Regions from separate parts of the Streptomyces sp. NPDC001985 genome, predicted to be linked through region 1. Evidence: riboswitches for the same ligand, from Rfam matches in the RefSeq annotation. Region 1 holds a riboswitch; each other region holds the start of a gene.
The links. A riboswitch is a leader RNA that binds a small molecule or an ion and turns the genes downstream of it on or off. The one in region 1 is predicted to bind cyclic di-AMP.
Positions count from the first base shown of each region.

Region 2: linked by a shared signal. The riboswitch ahead of ABT122_RS17770 (C40 family peptidase) and the one ahead of ABT122_RS21540 (transglycosylase family protein) in region 1 are both predicted to bind cyclic di-AMP.
Region 3: linked by a shared signal. The riboswitch ahead of ABT122_RS26285 (M23 family metallopeptidase) and the one ahead of ABT122_RS21540 (transglycosylase family protein) in region 1 are both predicted to bind cyclic di-AMP.
Region 4: linked by a shared signal. The riboswitch ahead of ABT122_RS01280 (M23 family metallopeptidase) and the one ahead of ABT122_RS21540 (transglycosylase family protein) in region 1 are both predicted to bind cyclic di-AMP.

Region 1 is NZ_JBEOYB010000047.1:41,449-45,652, forward strand. It holds gene eno (phosphopyruvate hydratase) at 1-823, opposite strand, end outside; gene ABT122_RS21540 (transglycosylase family protein) at 1,139-1,882, opposite strand; cyclic di-AMP (ydaO/yuaA leader) riboswitch at 1,886-2,060, opposite strand; gene ABT122_RS21545 (transglycosylase family protein) at 2,319-3,350, opposite strand; gene ABT122_RS21550 (cytochrome P450 family protein) at 3,513-4,204, opposite strand, start outside.
Region 2 is NZ_JBEOYB010000035.1:49,668-53,871, reverse strand. It holds gene ABT122_RS17780 (helix-turn-helix domain-containing protein) at 1-812, opposite strand, end outside; gene ABT122_RS17775 (ATP-binding protein) at 1,066-1,497, shown strand; gene ABT122_RS17770 (C40 family peptidase) at 1,659-2,135, opposite strand; cyclic di-AMP (ydaO/yuaA leader) riboswitch at 2,139-2,295, opposite strand; gene ABT122_RS17765 (alpha/beta hydrolase) at 2,783-4,204, shown strand, end outside.
Region 3 is NZ_JBEOYB010000068.1:29,105-33,308, reverse strand. It holds gene ABT122_RS26290 (SGNH/GDSL hydrolase family protein) at 1-409, opposite strand, end outside; gene ABT122_RS26285 (M23 family metallopeptidase) at 581-1,564, opposite strand; cyclic di-AMP (ydaO/yuaA leader) riboswitch at 1,569-1,721, opposite strand; gene ABT122_RS26280 (alpha-galactosidase) at 2,028-4,121, opposite strand.
Region 4 is NZ_JBEOYB010000002.1:105,864-110,067, forward strand. It holds gene ABT122_RS01275 (GntR family transcriptional regulator) at 446-1,123, opposite strand; gene ABT122_RS01280 (M23 family metallopeptidase) at 1,416-2,189, opposite strand; cyclic di-AMP (ydaO/yuaA leader) riboswitch at 2,203-2,363, opposite strand; gene ABT122_RS01285 (M16 family metallopeptidase) at 2,573-3,940, opposite strand; gene ABT122_RS01290 (M16 family metallopeptidase) at 3,967-4,204, opposite strand, start outside.

The DNA of each region.
Region 1 (4,204 bases):
GCTCCTCGTAGTACTCGGTCAGCTCGGCGGCCGAGAGGGACTTGCCCTCGAACTCGTAGACGCCGTCCTTGTAGAACTCGGAGGCGGCGACGTCGAGGGCGAGCGCGATGTCCCGGCCGGGGGCGTAGCCGGCTTCCTTGATGGCCTCAAGGATCAGGTCCAGCGCGGCGCGGTTGGAGTCGAGGTTCGGCGCGAAGCCGCCCTCGTCGCCGAGGCCGGTGGAGAGGCCCTTCTGCTTCAGGACCTTCTTGAGGGTGTGGTAGACCTCGGTGCCCCAGCGCAGCGCCTCGGAGAAGGACTCCGCGCCGATCGGGGCGATCATGAATTCCTGGATGTCCACATTGGAGTCGGCGTGCGAGCCGCCGTTCAGGATGTTCATCATCGGAACGGGCAGCAGGTGCGCGTTCGGGCCGCCGAGGTAGCGGAAGAGCGGCAGGTCGGACGCCTCGGAGGCGGCGTGCGCCACGGCGAGCGAGACGCCGAGGATGGCGTTGGCGCCGAGCGAGGACTTGTCCGGGGTGGCGTCCAGGTCGAACATGGCCTGGTCGATCAGGCGCTGCTCGGTGGCGTCGTAGCCGACCAGCTCGGGGCCGATCTGCTCGATGACGGCGAGGACGGCCTTCTCGACACCCTTGCCCTGGTAACGGTTCTGGTCGCCGTCGCGAAGCTCAAGGGCTTCGAAGGCACCGGTGGAGGCGCCGGACGGGACAGCAGCACGGCCGGTGCTGCCGTCGTCGAGGCCAACCTCGACCTCGACCGTGGGATTGCCTCGGGAGTCCAGGATTTCCCGGGCTACGACGACGTCGATGGACGGCACGAGCATCTCCTTCTGGGATGTGACGCGTGATGTGCAGGGTCTCATTGGCCTTGCGACAAGAGCCTAACCGGCGGCCGGGTGTCGTCCGTCGGATGCCCGCCCCCTGGGACGAACCTACCGATCGGTAACAGAACCGCCCGGCCGGATCGCGACAGACAAGGGGAGAGAAAAGAAAGAGGAGAGGAGAGGGGACAGAGGAAACCCCGGTCCGGCGCGATCGGGGGGAAGCGCGCCGGACCGGGGTGGTCCATCGGGGGCCGGCCCCCGGAGGGGGGTGCGGCCGGGGGGCCGGCTCCCGGAGCCGGGGGAGCCCGCCTCGGGTCAGCTCAGGTCGAGCTGCTGGCCCGGGTAGATGACATCGGCGTCACTGACGATGTCCTTGTTCAGCTCGTAGAGCTTCTCCCAGCCGCCGTCGACCTTCTCGGCGTCGGCGATGATGCTCAGGGTGTCGCCGGTCTTGACCTTGTACTCGCCGTCGCCCTTCTGGAAGCCCTGCGGCTTCGCGGCCGGCGCCGACTGCTGCTGCTGCGGGGCCGGGGCGGCCGACGGGCGCTCGGAGCGGGTCGTCGGGACCTCGGAGCGCTGCGGCTCCTGGGTCTGCTGCCGCGGCGCCGGGGTCGCGGCCTTGGGCTGCTCGGCCTTCGGCGCGGCCTTCTGGGTGGTGCCCGAGTCCGAGCCGCCACCGGTGTACGAGGCGTTGGAGAGGCCCACGCCACAGCTCGGCCAGGCACCCTTGCCCTGGCCCGCGAGGACCTTCTCGGCGGTCTGGATCTGCTGCGCCTTGCTGGCCTGGTCGGCGGTGGGGGCGAAGGCGGTACCGCCGTACGCGGCCCAGGTGGAGGCCGAGAACTGGAGGCCGCCGTAGTAACCGTTGCCGGTGTTGATGGACCAGTTGCCGCCGGACTCGCACTGGGCGACCTTGTCCCACTCGGCCGCGGTCGCGGCGGAGGCGGAGGAGGCGCCGATCAGCGGGGCCGCGACAGCGGCACCGGTCACACCGGCGAGCGTGACGATACGGGTGGCCTTGGAGGGGCGGCGGTGCTTGCCCTTGCCGGAAAACAGCATGGAGTTACTCCTCACCGACGCCTACGAGGTGAGCTGTCGGGTTCGGGCCAGATGAGTTGCCCGGCCGCGCGTCCTAGCGCGCGGCTTCACCCCTAGCCGGTACCGGCCGCTGTCCTCAGCGGCCGGGGCCCGGCACTTACCTTGGGTCCCCCGCTCCTGCCTTCGGCGCTCTCGCGTCGACTGTTCCCCCCGACCGGCGGCAGGATTCGGCGTGACGGTCGTTGGTGCCCGCGGTGGCGAGCGGTTCAGACCGTAGACACAGCTCTCCCCGATGTCCAAGAGAGAACATCGGGGAGAAATCGCCCATCCTGCCACTCCGGAAGGAGACGTTTTCGCAGGTCGGGCATGGAATGCGTGATTCCGGTTGGCCGGGTTGAGGAGTTGGGACGAAGAGACCCTTGTCTCATTTCCCCAGACCCGGACAAAGGAGCCCTAACTACCCGCGTTCCGCCGTGAGGTCGAGGCTCTGGCCGGGGTGGATCAGGTCCGGGTCGTCGCCGACGGCCTCGCGGTTCCCCTCGTACAGGGCGTTCCAGCCGCCCTCCAGCTTCCGCGCCTGGGCGATGGCCCAGAGGCTGTCGCCGGGGCGCACGGTGTAGGCGCCGTCCGGGGCGTCCGCCCCGGCGCCGTCGGCCGCCTTCCCGCCCTCACCGGCACCCGGGGCGGCGATCCCGTCCCGGGCGGAGCCGTCACCGCGCGAGATGTGGCCGGGATCGGCCTCCCGCCCCTTCGCCGTCTCCTCCGAAGCGGGTGAATCACCCGTTTTGGGCTCATGGTCGAGCTTGTCCGGCGGAGTGGCGCCGGGCCCGGTGGTTCCGGTCCCGGTCCCGGTGGATTCGCCCGTGCCGGGCCGGCCCGCCTCGGCCCGCTTCTCCTCGGCGGCCTCGCCCCGGTGCCTGCCCTTGCCCGCGGAACCGGAGCCGGCGTCCTGCTCCGCGCCCTTCTCCGCCTTCTTCTCCGGGGCGGCGCTCTTGGCGGGGCCGCGGGCCCCCGGACCCGTACCGGCGGATCTGTCGGCGCCGGAGCCCACGCCCTGGGTCTGTCCGGGCTCGGGGGTGCCGGACTTCCCGCCGGAGCGCCCGGACGGTTCGGACGCGCTCGCGGAGGGCTCGGGGGACGGCGAGGCCGTCGCGCCGTCCTTCTCCGCGCCGTCCTTGCCGCCGGGGATGAGCCCGGCCATCGCGGCACAGGCGGACCAGGCCTTGGCGCCCTCGGCCGCGAGCACCTTTTCGGCCACGGCTATCTGCTGGGAGCGGCTGGCGAGATCGGCGCGGGAGGCGTACTCCGTACCGCCGAAGGCCTCCCAGGTCCGCTGGGAGAACTGGAGTCCGCCGTAGTAGCCGTTGCCGGTGTCGGCGCTCCAGATGCCGCCGCTCTCGCACTCCGCGACCCGGTCCCACGTGGTGGTCTCGGCCGCGGTCGCGGAGCCCGCGCCGAGGAGCGGAATCGCGATGGCCGATCCCGTCACCCCTGCCGCGACAACGAGAGCCGGAGCCTGACGGGGTCGGCGATGTCGACCATTCCCGGAGAGCATGCGGTTGCCTTTCGCCTGACTGCTTGAGAGACGGGGGTGAACGTAGCGGCAGTCGAACACGCGTCACAAGTCGGTGCAGGGAAGATCACACAAAAGTCACAGTTCTGACGCTCCGTCAATCGACCCCGGGGTGAACCGCACCGGCAGGGTGCGCAATCCACGCATAATCAGCCCTCCGCGCCAGCGCAAATCGGCCGGATCGGCGGCGAGCCGAAGGTCCGGCAGCCTTCTGAGCAGGGTCGCGAGTGCGGTCTGGCCCTCCAGCCGGGCCAGTGGGGCCCCGAGGCAGTAGTGGATGCCGTGCCCGTACCCCAGATGCTGGTTGTCACGCCGGGAAAGGTCGAGTACGTCCGGTTCGGAGAATCGTTCCGGATCGCGGTCGGCCGCGGCCAGCACCACGAGCACCGGATCGCCCGTTCCGATCTCCTGGTCCCCGATCACCAGCGGCTCGGTGGCGAACCGCCAGGTGGCCATCTCCACCGGCCCGTCGTAGCGCAGCAGCTCCTCCACACCGGTCGCCAGCAGACCGGTCTCGCCCGCCGCCAGGGACGTCTGGAGCCGCTCGCGCTGCTCGGGGTGGGTCAGCAGGGCGTAGGCGCCGTTGCCGATCAGATTGACGGTGGTCTCGAACCCCGCGAAGAGCAGGATGAAGGCCATCGCGGCGGCCTCGTTCTCGGTGAGGTGCTCGCCGTGGTCGCTCGCCCGGATCAGACCGGAGATCAGATCGTCCCCGGGGTTCTCGCGCTTGCGGTGGATCAGCTCGACGAGATAGCCGCGGATCTTCTTCA
Region 2 (4,204 bases), on a different contig from region 1:
GGTGGGAGCGCGCGCCTCTGCATCGTCGCGAAGGCGGCGCTGTACACCGCGAGATCCTCTGCCCGCTCCAGCGAGACGCTACGCGTCAAGTGGTCAAGAATGACCACATCCAGATCAGAGGTGCTCGGAAACGAGAAGATAACGAAAGATCCCGTCTGCCCCGCGTATCCGCCGGCGGAGAACGGCACCACCTGGAGCCGTACACAGGGCAGCTCCGACGCCGCGGCCAGCGCCCGCAGTTGCGCCCGCATCACCCCGGGGCCGCCCACCTCGCGCCGCAGCACCGCCTCGTCGAGCACCACACTCAGCGCGGGCGGCCTGGGGCCGCGCAGCACCTCCTGGCGGGCGATCCGCACCTCCGCGAGCGAGTCGACGGTCGCGTCGGGGAGATCCGCGAGCGTCGCCCGGGTCACCGCCCGGGCGTACTCGGCGGTCTGGAGCAGCCCCGGCACCGCCGAGGTCTCCACCGTGCGCACGGCGCGCGCCTGCGACTCCAGGCTGATGAAGTCGCGGTACTCGGCGGGCAGCAGCGACCGGTAGGCGTGCCACCAGCCGTCCCCGCCGCCGTCCGCGGCGTCCGCCAGGGTCTCCAGCAGCAGCCGGGGGCCGGGGTCGGCGACCCGGTACAGATCGAGCAGCAGCCGCACATCGCCCGCCTTCACCCCGCTGGCGCCGGTCTCGATCCGGCTCACCTTCGACTGGTGCCAGCCGGCCAGTTCCGCCGCGCCGCGGCTGGTGAGCCGGGCGGCCACCCGCGCTCTGCGGAGTTCCTCGCCGAGCCTGCGGCGGCGCACCGCCGGACCGTGGCGCATCGGGGCTTCCTTCCGTCGATCCGTCGAACGCTGTCGGTTCGCCCGCGATCCAAGTGGGTGGAGCCGCCAAATCCGGTCCTTCGTCGCAGAGTTCACCGCATCGAGCGACAGATATATGCATATCTTGGGGGATCGCCCCTTCTGGGGAGGGGATGAGTGGCACTCTGGCGATCAGCGCAATCCGTGGCCGCCCGCGCAATCCCTCCGCTTCGAGTTCGGAGCCCGGCCGCGGTGGGAAAGGGACAGCGTCGCCATGGCAGACCTTCAGGAAGCCTCCGTCACCCTGCCGAGCGATCCCGCTTCGGTCTCCGTGGCACGGACATTCGTCGCCGACGTCGTCTCCGAGTGGGGCCTGCCGGCCGGGGGCGCGGCCGTGGAGACGATCCGGCTGATCGTCTCGGAGCTGGTGACCAATGCGGTCCAGCACACCTTCGGCCAGTCGCCCACCTTCACGGTGGACCTGGAGCTGGAGCGGGACGAGAGGCTGCGCATCGGGGTGACCGACAGTCACCCGCGCTGGCCCCAGCGGCTGCCCGCCGCCGTGCGGCAGGACAACGGCCGGGGGATGGTGATCGTCCGCGCGCTCACGGCGGAGAGTGGCGGCAGGCTCAGCGTCACACCCACCCGGGAGGGCGGGAAGACGGTCTGGATCGCCCTGCCGTGGCCGGCCGGGACGTCCGGCTGAGCGGCACCCGGCCTGCGCGGCAGGCCGGGCGTCGGGGCTCCCGCGTCCGGCGCGGGAGGCCAGGTCGTGGCCGCGACCTGGCTCCCCGGCCGGGCGGCGGGGCCCGGTGGCGGGCCGCCGGGGGTCCACCCGGCGGCCCGCACGGGCTCACTGCCGGTCCGTCAGCGCACCCGGCCGTACTTGACGCTCTTGCTCCAGATCTTGTCCAGCTTCACCCAGGACCCCTTCTTGGGCGAGTGCCAGATCTTTCCCTTACCGGCGTAGATGCCCACGTGGTAGACGTAGCCGCCGGAGTGGAAGAACACCAGGTCCCCGGCCTTGCGCCCGGAGGCCGACACGCGCTTGGTCTTGTTGTACTGCTGCTGGGCGGTGCGGGGCAGCTTCTTGCCCGCTCTCTTGTACGAGTAGAGCGTGAGCCCCGAGCAGTCGAAGCGGGACGGCCCGGTTCCTCCGTACCGGTAGGGCGCTCCCTTCTTGGAGGCCGCCACCTTGAGCGCCTTGCCCGCGTGGGACGTGGCGGCGTGCGCCTCGCTCGTGCCGCCCGGCACGAGCAGCGAACCGCCGAGGGCGGCGAGGGTGAGGGCCGATACGGCCCCCGCCCGGCTCATCAGAAACGGGACGTTTGTCTGCGCAGTCATGCGCAACCCTTCGTCAGCCGCCTGTGAAGGATGACCTGTCGGGTTCGGGCGGACGAAGGTGCCCGGCCGCGTGACGCGGCTTCACCCCGAGGGACGTCCGGACTTTCCGGCTGCCCCGTACTGCTCGGGTCCTCCACTCCTGCCGAAGCACTTCCATCGACCAGTCATCCGAAGCGGCGGCAGGACTCGGCGTCCGCTCGGACCGCCCCGCCGAGGTGACGGGGGCTTGTCGTCCCAGGGATCTTGACCCACGACATGGCGGAATTCCGAGCGGAAACGGCGTTATGTGAGTTTTAACACCCTTGGTCCGTTCAGGTGGACATGGCCTCCGGACGGTCCGGCCCTCGACACCCGAGCATGCCCGCACCAGGGCCGGAATAGAGCATTCCGAGAGATTGGCCACGGTGATGCGCAACTCGACCGTAGTTGGCGCCGAGGCCGCGAGTACATCAAAAGGAGTAGCTCGACCGTCACCCGTATGGCGGTTGACGAGGTTCCGCCGACCGCTCCGATTCGTCCGTTCCCGGGGGTTCACCGAGGGATGTACCGCTCACCGGTACTCGGCTCACCGGTTATTGGTTCGGTAAAGAAACAGCCGTACGGCCTGTTGCCGGTAGCACGTCAACCGCGAGGATCGCGGAGTACCCATGACAGAGAGGCAGTTCCAGGTGAGACGTACAGCGGTGTTCGGCGCGACCGGCACTCTGATGGCGGGCGCGCTCATAGCCGGGGCGATAGCCGCCCCGGTCGCCCAGGCCGAGGCCCGGCACTCAGGGGGGTCCGAGGCGCGCGGTGTCCAGATCGCGGCCGAACGCGCCGCCCGGCAGGGCATCGACTGGGCCGACTGTCCCGCCGACTGGGGACTCGCCAAGCCCATCCAGTGCGGCACGGTGACGGTTCCGCTCGACTACGCCCGCCCGAACGGCCGGCAGATCGAGCTGACCGTCGACCGCATCGGCAACACCGGCACCAAGGAGGAGCGCCAGGGCGCGCTCCTCTACAACCCCGGCGGCCCCGGCGGCTCGGGACTCCGCTTCCCCACCCGGGTCACCGGCAAGAACCCGCTCTGGGTGAACACCGCCAAGGCGTACGACTTCGTGGGCTTCGACCCGCGCGGCGTCGGCCGCTCCACCCCCATCTCCTGTGTCGACCCGCAGGAGTTCGTCAAGGCCCCCAAGGCCGACCCGGTCCCCGACAGCGAGGCCGACAAGCGCGCCCAGCGCGCACTCGCCGCCGCGTACGCGGACGGCTGCGCCGAGCGCAGCGGCTGGATGCTGCCGCACATGACCACCCCCAACACCGCCCGTGACCTCGATGTCATCCGGGCCGCCCTGGGCGAGCGGAAGCTCAACTTCCTGGGTGTCTCCTACGGCAGCTATCTGGGCGGGGTGTACGCGACCCTCTTCCCCGGCCATGTCCGCCGGATGGTCGTCGACAGTGTGGTGAATCCCTCACGGGAGAAGATCTGGTACCAGGCCAACCTGGACCAGGACGTCGCCTTCCAGATGCGCTGGGACGACTGGAAGAGCTGGATCGCCGCGAACGACGCCACCTACCGCCTCGGTGACACCCCCGAGAAGGTCGAGCGGCAGTGGCTCACCCTGCGCGCCGACGCCAAGCGCGCCCCGCTCGGCGGAGTCGTCGGCCCGGCCGAGCTGACCGGCTTCTTCCAGGGCGCGCCCTACTACGACTCCTCCTGGGCGCCGGTCGCCCGGCTCTGGAGCAAGTACGTGGCCGGTGACACCCGGCCGCTGATCGACGCCGCGTCGCCGGACCTCTCCGACACCGCCGGCAACATCCGCTCCGAGAACAGCAACGCCGTCTACACGGCTGTCGAGTGCGCGGACGCCAAGTGGCCCACCAGCTGGAAGAAGTGGGACCGCGACAACACCCGGCTCCACCGCGACTACCCCTTCATGACCTGGGCCAACGCCTGGATGAACCTGCCGTGCGCGACCTGGTCCACCCAGCAGCACACCCCGGTGGACGTCAGGAGCGGCAAGGGCCTGCCGGGCGTGCTCATCGTGCAGGCCGAGCGGGACGCGGCCACCCCGGTCGCCGGCGCCTAC
Region 3 (4,204 bases), on a different contig from region 1:
CGGGTACGTCACGGGTGTCGAAGCCGGTGGTCACCATCACGGTGCCGACGGCGCCGGTGAGGTCGGCGACCGCGCGCTCGAAGCGCTCGGCCACGTCGTCCGGGTCGCTGCCCGGCCGGATGATGTCATTGCCCCCGGCGCAGAACGACACCAGGTCCGGGGCGAGTTGTCTGGCCCTCGGCACCTGCTCCGCGACGATCTGGTCGAGGAGACGGCCGCGTACCGCCAGGTTGGCGTAGCGAAAGGTGTGTTCGGGCCTGCGGTCGGCGAGCAGCACCGCGAAGCGGTCCGCCCAGCCGACGAAGGACCCGTCCGGTCCGGGGTCTCCGACTCCCTCGGTGAAGCTGTCACCGATAGCCGCGTACGACCCGATTCCGCCCTGGTTGTCTGTGCTCGAATCGTCTGCCACAAGAACTCATCTTGAACCCGTGGATGTGACCTACGCGACCGTAAGGAGGGGTTGACGGCGGGTGATCTTTACCACCGGGGAATATCACGCGGTGGGGAATAGCGCCGAATCCCCCCGCACCGTCGGGCGGTACGGGGGGATTCGAGCGTTCTGGGCGGTTTGCCGTTCGCCTCAGAGGGAGACGCCGTGCTGGCGGAGATACGCCACCGGGTCGATGTCCGAGCCGTAGGAGGCGGTGGTGCGGATCTCGAAGTGCAGGTGCGGGCCGCTGGAGTTGCCGGTGGAGCCCGAGAGGCCGAGCTGGGTGCCGCCGCTCACGCTCTGCCCCGCGGAGACGGAGAGGGAGGAGAGGTGGGCGTACTGCCCGTAGGTGCCGTCGGTGTGCTGGACGATGACCTCGTTGCCGTACGCGCCGCTCCAGCCGGCGGAGACGACGGTGCCCGGACCGACGGAGCGGACGGAGGTGCCGGTGGGCGCCGCGAAGTCGACACCGGTGTGGTAGCCGCTGGACCACATCGAGCCGGTCGCGCGGTAGGAGGTGGTGACACCGCCGGACGCGACCGGGCTGGTGTAGCCGGAGGAGGAGCCCTGGGCCTCCCCGGCGGGCTGCTCCGGGGCCGGCTGCTCGGCGGCGGGGGCGGGCTCCGGCTCCGGCTGGGGGGCCGCGGCACCGGCCGGGCCCTTGCCGCCGGAGCCGGTGCCCGGGGTCTTCTCCGGGGCGGCGGCCGGGCCGGACTCCCGGCCTCCGGAGCGGTCGGCGCGCGCCTCGGACGCGCCGCCGATGGCGAGTTCGAGACCCGGGTGGATCATCGAGGGATCGTCGCCGATGGTGTCGCGGTTCTTCTCGTACAGCCCCTGCCAGCCGCCGTCGACCCGGTGCTCGTCGGCGATCGCGGTCAGATGGTCGCCGGCGACGACGCGGTACGTGGCGGAGGCGGGGGCCGCCGGGGCCTGAGCCTGGGTCTGGGTCTGGGCCTGGGCGGCCTTCACCGGGGCCACGGCGGGGGCGGCGGCCGGGGCCGACCGCTCGGCCGCGTGGGCGCCGGTCGCCCCCATCAGCGGGAGGGCCAAGGCGGCCCCGCCGGTGCCGGCGGCGACGAAACCACGGGTGAGCGGGTTGTTCCTGGGGCGGCGGTGCTTACCCTTTGCGGGCATGGCGCATTCCTCTCCGGCGCCTGCGAGGTGAGCTGTCGGGTTCGGGCTGGAGATGCCCGGCCGCGCTCTGCGCGGCTTCACCCCGAGCCGTCCGGCGAGCCGGAACGGCGTACTGCCTGGGTCCCCCGCTCCTGCCACGAATCGACGTCCGATGGGAGTCCGGCCGGCGGCAGGATTAGGCGGTCCGCCCGGATGGCCGTGACCGTAGATGAGCCGAGCGGACCGGAACAAGCTGCTCCGCTTCACGGCCGGGGGTCCTGCGGCCCCGCTCCCGGGGATTCCGGTCACCCTGCGTGGAGCGCGCTCCCCCAACTCCCGCCCCGGCGTCGGCGTTGTCCTCCGCCGCACCGGCACGGACCGTCACCACTATGATCCTGCTCACCGACCGCACCCCATCTCCGCCGCAGCCGGGGCAGGTTATGGCGAAACAGCTAAATGGGCCATAACGACCCAGATGTGCTGATTAGAGACGGTGGAGCCGGAAGACCGCGGCGTCGAGGTCACCCGAGAGCCCGGTGTGCAGCCCGTGGTGCAGCAGCACCGCCCCCCGGTGCACGGCGCCGGTGTCCCGGCACTCGTACCGGCCGGCCGGATCGAGGCCGCGCAGCCGGAGCCTCGGCGGCCGTTCGCCGTAGTGCTGCGACGGGAGCCAGGCGAGGACGGCGGTCTCGTCGCCGCGCAGATACTGCACCGCGCTCAGTCCGCCGCCGGGCGGGCGGAGCCGGTGGAGGTCGCCGTGCTGCACCAGTGGCCGTATCTCCTTGTAGAGAGCGATCCAGCCGCGCGCCTCGGCGAGTTCCTCCTCGCTCCACTCGGTGAGGTCGCCGCCGATGCCCAGCACCCCGGCCATGGCACTGACGAAGCGGAAGCGGAGCGAGCTGCGCCGGCCGTTGAGCTGGGTGTTCGGACTGTCGGTGACCCAGGCGGCCATCACCCGCGCCGGATGGAGCTGGCTCAGGCCGTGCTGGATGGCGAGCCGGTCCAGCGGATCGGTGTTGTCGGAGGTCCACACCTGATCCGTACGGGAGAGAATCCCGAGGTCGATCCGGCCGCCGCCGCCCGAGCAGGACTCGAAGTCCACCCCGGGGTGGGCGGCCCGCAGCCGGTCCAGGAGTCCGTACAGCCCCTGGACGTGCTCCACCCACAGCCGCTGCGGATAGGGGTCGCCCGGCCAGCCGGGGTCGGTGAAGCAGCGGTTGAAGTCCCACTTCACGTAGTCGATCGGCGCGCTGTCGAGCAGCGCGTGCAGCCGCTCCCACAGATGCTCCCGGACATCGCGGCGGGCGACATTGAGGACGAGCTGATGGCGGTACTCGGTACGGGTCCGGCCGGGCCGGTGCTGCACCCAGTCGGGGTGGGCGCGGTGGAGATCGCTGTCGGGGTTGACCATCTCCGGCTCGACCCAGATCCCGAAGCGCATCCCCCGCGCGCGCACCTCGTCGGCGAGCGGCTTGAGACCGCCGGGGAAGCGGTCGGGGTTGGGGGTCCAGTCGCCGAGCCCGGCGCGGTCGCTGGTGCGCCGCCCGAACCAGGCGTCGTCGACCACGAAGAGCTCGACCCCGAGGGCGGCGGCCCGCCGGGCGAGGGCGCGCTGCTGCGGCTCGGAGATGTCGAAGCCGGTGGCCTCCCAGGAGTTGTAGAGGACGGGCCGCTCGGCCGCCGCGTCCGGGATCACCCGGGCGAGCTGCCAGCGGTGCCAGGCCCTGCTGGCCCCGCCGAAGCCCTCCCGGCTCCAGAGCCCGGCGAAGACGGGCGAGACATAGGACTCGCCGGGGGCGAGCCGCACCAGTCCGGAGTCGTCGTGGCCCGCGCCCCCGGTGATCTGGACCAGTCCGTCGGGCAGCCGGTGGACGGCGATCCGCCAGGAGCCGGACCAGCCGAGCGCACAGCCGTACACCTCGCCGTGCTCCTCGGTCGCCGCGCCGCCGGCGTCCAGGGCGACCCAGGGCAGATGCTGGTGTCCGGTGTGGCCCCGGCGGCTCCCGATGATGTGCTCGCCGTACGTCAGCGGGGAGCGCACCAGCCGGGACTCGGCCGCCCAGCGGCCGTGGAGCTGGCTCAGCCGCCAGGTGTCGCGCGGGGGCAGGGTCCAGGTGGCGGCGTCGGCGCGGAGCAGCTCCAGGGCGGGTCCCGTGCCCTCGTGCGCGGCGGTGGTCCAGCGCTCGACGACATCGCTGTCGTCGCGCATCCGGTGGTGCAGGGTGAGTCCGAGGCCGTGCACGGGGTCGGTGAAGCGCAGCCGCAGTTCGTCGCCGTCCACCGTGGCGCCGGCGAAGGCCCACTCGGTGCCGCGCACCTCGGGGGTGCGGACGCTGAGCGCGGGGCGGACGAAGCGGGGGCCGCCCTCGACCGGGTACTCCTCATGGCCGTCGAGCGGGGATTCGAAGGGGCGGTGGGGCGGTGGGGCCTCGGCGGCGAGCGCCTCGGCGTCCGCGCCGGTGATCCGGGGGCCCCAGTGGAGGTGGAGCAGCGCGTCGTCGTCCGACAGCCGAAACGCATAGCTGCTCGACGCCCCGGAGAGCACCCAGACACGGCCCCTGCCGACACTTTCGATCATCCCGACCCCCGGATTGCAACAGATCCGAACAGGCCCGCACATCATCCGACGGTTTCCCCCGTCGGTGCAATGCCCCCGTAACA
Region 4 (4,204 bases), on a different contig from region 1:
GCCCCGCGCCTTGCCGGATGCGCGGCCCACGACCGTCTCGGCCGACGCGGCCGGCTTCCGAGCCGTACACCCGGACGAACACCGGGCACTGAACACCGGACACCGGGCCCCGGGACCGCATGTCCGGATGACCACCCGGCAGGAGTCCGGCCCGCACGGCACGGAATCCGGGCACACCACCGCACCGTCGCACAGCCGGGCGCCGGGAGGGCACCCCGCCCGCCGAATCCGGGAGCACCGGGCACGGCGTTCCCTGAGCGGCCCGCCGGAGAGCCGTGACGGGCCGTCGCACCCCTCCGCCGGGGTATGTCGTGTGGATCTCGCTGGGCTCGCGCGCCCCGGCACCGCACCTCGCCGCGGTGTCGTCCGTCACCCCTGCCCGCCCCGCAGTGACCCCATCCTCCGCCTCGCGCCGCACGGCACCGGACCCAGCCCCACTCAGTCCCTAGTTCCGGACGCGCGCCGTCGTCACGGATCGGTGCGCCGGGCGAGCCGGTTCCGCGCTCCGCAGCCGGTGCGCCCCGGCGGTGCGCTCGGCGTGCAGCGCGGTGAGCGCCCGCGCCCGCTCCGCGTCCCCGCGCGCCACCGCGTCCACGATCGCCCCGTACTCGGCCCAGGACGCCGCGGGCTCGGCCGGCGGCTGCACCGCGTACATCCAGGCGATCTTGTGCCGGAGCTGGGTGAGCAGCGCGATCAGCCCCGGGCTCCCGGAGGCCCCGGCCAGGGTCTCGTGGAACCAGCCGGCGAGGGCCCGCAGGTCCTGGCTCTGCCCCCGGCGGGCCCGCTCCTGGCCGAGGCGGACCAGGCCGCGCAGCACCTTGAGGTGTGCCTCGGTGCGCCGCCGGGCGGCGCGGGCCGCGCCCAGCGGCTCCAGCAGCGCCCTGACCTCCAGCAGATCGGCGGCCTCCTGCTCGGTGGGCTCGGCGACCTGGGCACCGGCGTGTCTGCGGATGACGACAAAGCCCTCGGACTCCAGGGTGCGCAGGGCCTCGCGCACCGGGATGCGGGAGACTCCGTAGCGGCGGGCGAGCTGCTCCTCCGCGAGCCGGCCGCCGCGCGGGAACACCCCGGAGACGATGTCGTCGCGGAGCGCCGTGCCTACCGAGTGCGCGGGAACGCGCATCACCGAACCTCCGCCTTCATCCGCTCACTCCGCGTGGAACGCAGCCGGTCTGACGTCTGTTCGGCGACTCTATTGCAGCGGCCCCCGTTTTCCGATGGCCTCTCGACGGCCGGGGATTCCTTCCGGCCGCCACCCCGGCCGCCACCCGGCCGCAGCCCCGGACCGGGCGGCGGCACGCCGAAGGCCCCGGCGCGCTGCCGCCGGGGCCTTCGGTGGGATGACGGTGCGGGCCGGCCGCGCTCCGGGGGCGCCGGGCGTCCGACGGGACGCCGCCGGGCCCGGCGCGGTGGTGTCAGAGGGAGACTCCGTGGGCGCGCAGATAGGCGACCGGGTCGATGTCGGAGCCGTAGTCGGCGCCGCCTCTGGCCTCGAAGTGGAGGTGGGGCCCGGTGGAGTTGCCCGTGGAGCCCGCGAGGCCGATCTGCTGGCCCGCCACGACGCTCTGGCCCGCCGTGACACCGATGGACGCCAGATGGCCGTACTGGGTGTAGGAGCCGTCGTTCATCCTGATGACGACGTTGTTGCCATAGGCGCCGCCCCAGCCCGCCTCCACGACCGTGCCCATGCCGACCGACATCACGGGGGTGCCGTGGGGGGCGTGGAAGTCGATGCCGGAGTGGCTGCCGGAGGACCAGAGGGAGCCGCCGGCGCGGTAGCCGGTGGAGACATGGGAACCGGCGACGGGGGACTGGAAGGTGTTGAGCCGGCGGCGCTCTGCCTCACGGGCGGCGCGCTCCTCGGCCGCACGGGCCTCACGGGCCCGCTCGTCGGCCCTGCGCTGGGCCTCCTCGGCGGCCTGGACCCGGGCGACGGCCGCGGACTTCTGGGTGGCCGCCTGGTCGGCGACCTCGTCGGCGAGGGAGTCCGCGTCGGCGTCGGCGCTGATGATCATCAGCGATCCGGTGTCCTCCAGGGACGGCGCGCCCGATCCGGCGGCGTGGGCCGGGGCGGCGAGGGTTCCGCAGACTCCGGTGGTGGCGAGGGTGGCGACACCGGCGATGCTCGCGCTTCTGCGCGTCATCCGGCCAGGCGCACGGTGTTTCCCGGTGGGGCGGGTCAACGCCATGGAGAGGCTGGTCCTTTCCTTCCTTCTCGCCTACCGGGTTAGCTGACGGGTTCGGAGCAGGAAGGTCTCCTACGGGCCCCTCCGCATGGCGGCGAAGGCGCTCGATTCACCCCTGGGACGGTGGGTCCCCGGTTCCCCGGACTCGCGCCCTGGGGGATTCGGCGATGGCTGCCCGTGCCACGGGTGCGGCGTCGTGCGGGCGAACAGCCGGACCGACGCTAAGCGCGGGATCTTCCCTCCGCCAAACAAAGAGCTGCTTTTGTTGCACATGCCACAGCCCAGAAAGGCATCTTCCCCATGACAAACGATCAAAAGGGACATATGGCAGCCAGATGAGGGAACCCCGGCACCCGTGGCCGCCGGGGTTCCCTCATCCGTCCCGATCAGCCGGTGACGACGGTCACTTCACCGATACCGAGGGCCTTGACGGGCTCCGCGATCTGCGCGGCGTCCCCCACCAGGACCGTGACCAGCCGGTCCTGCGGGAAGGCGTTGACCACCGCGACCGTCGCCTCCACCGTGCCGGTCTCGGCCAGCCGGACGTAGAGCTGGGCCTGGTAGTCGTCGGGGAGGTGCTGCTCGACCTGGTCGGCCAGCGTGCCCGCGACGGAGGCGGCCATCTCGTACTTCAGCGGGGCGACGCCCACCAGGTTCTGCACCGCCACATCCCGCTCGGCGTCGGTGAGCCCGCCGGCCGCCAGGGTCCGCAGCACCTTCCACAGATCGTCGAGGGCCGGGCCGGTGTTGGGGGTGTCCACCGAGCCGCTGATGGCGAGCAGGGAGACGCCCGAGCCGTCCGGGGCGGAGCGCAGCACCTGGCCGAAGGCGCGCACACCGTAGGTGTAGCCCTTCTCCTCGCGGAGCACCCGGTCGAGCCGGGAGGTCAGCGTGCCGCCGAGGCAGTAGGTGCCGAGCACCTGGGCGGGCCAGACCCGGTCGTGGCGGTCCGCGCCGACCCGTCCGATCAGCACCTGGGTCTGGACCGCGCCGGGGCGGTCCACGACGACCACCCGGCCGGTGTCGTCGGCGGTGACCGCCGGCACGGGGCGCAGGTCCGCGGTGTCGCCCGTCCACTCGCCGAGGGTCTCGGCGAGCACGGCGTCGACATCGACCTCGGCGAGATCGCCGACGATCACCGCGGTGGCGGTGGCGGGGCGGACATGCGCCTCGTAGAAGGCGCGCACGGCCGCCGCGTCGATCCGGGCGACGGTCTCCTCGGTGCCCTGGCGCGGACGGGACATCCGCAGGGACTCCGGGAAGAGCTGCCGGTACAGCTCCTTGGCGGCCCGGCGGCCCGGGTTGGCCGTCTCGTGCGGGATCTCGTCCAGCCGGTTGCGCACCAGCCGCTCGATCTCGGTGTCGAGGAACGCGGGGGCCCGCAGGGCCTCGGCCACCAGCCCGAGCGCCTTGGGCAGCCGGGAGACCGGGACCTCCAGCGAGACCCGGACACCGGGGTGGTCGGCGTGTGCGTCGAGCGTGGCGCCGCACCGCTCCAGCTCGGCGGCGAACTCCTCGGCGGAGCGCTTGTCGGTGCCCTCCGAGAGCGCCCGCGCCATGATCGTGGCAATGCCGTCGAGGCCCTCGGGCTCGGCGTCGAGCGGCGCGTCGAGGGAGACCTCGACCGCCACGACCTGCTGTCCGGGGCGGTGACAGCGCAGCACGGTCAGGCCGTTGTCCAGGGTGCCGCGGTCGGGGGCGGGGAACGCCCAGGGCCTGGCCTCCCCGGCCTGCGGCTGCGGGTGGAACTCCATGGTGGTCAGCGGCTCGGCGGCGTCGGTCACTGGCGCGCCCCTTCTTCGTCGTCGCTCTGCTCGGTCGTGTCGGACGGGTCGTCGGCATCGGCGTCGGCGGCCACCGGCTCGTACACCAGCACCGCCCGGTTGTCGGGGCGCAGCCGGGCCGCGGCGACCGCGCGCACCTCGTCGGCGGTGATGTCGAGGACCCGGTCGACGGCGGTCAGCGCCAGCTGCGGGTCCCCGAAGAGCACCGCGTACCGGCAGAGTTCGTCGGCGCGG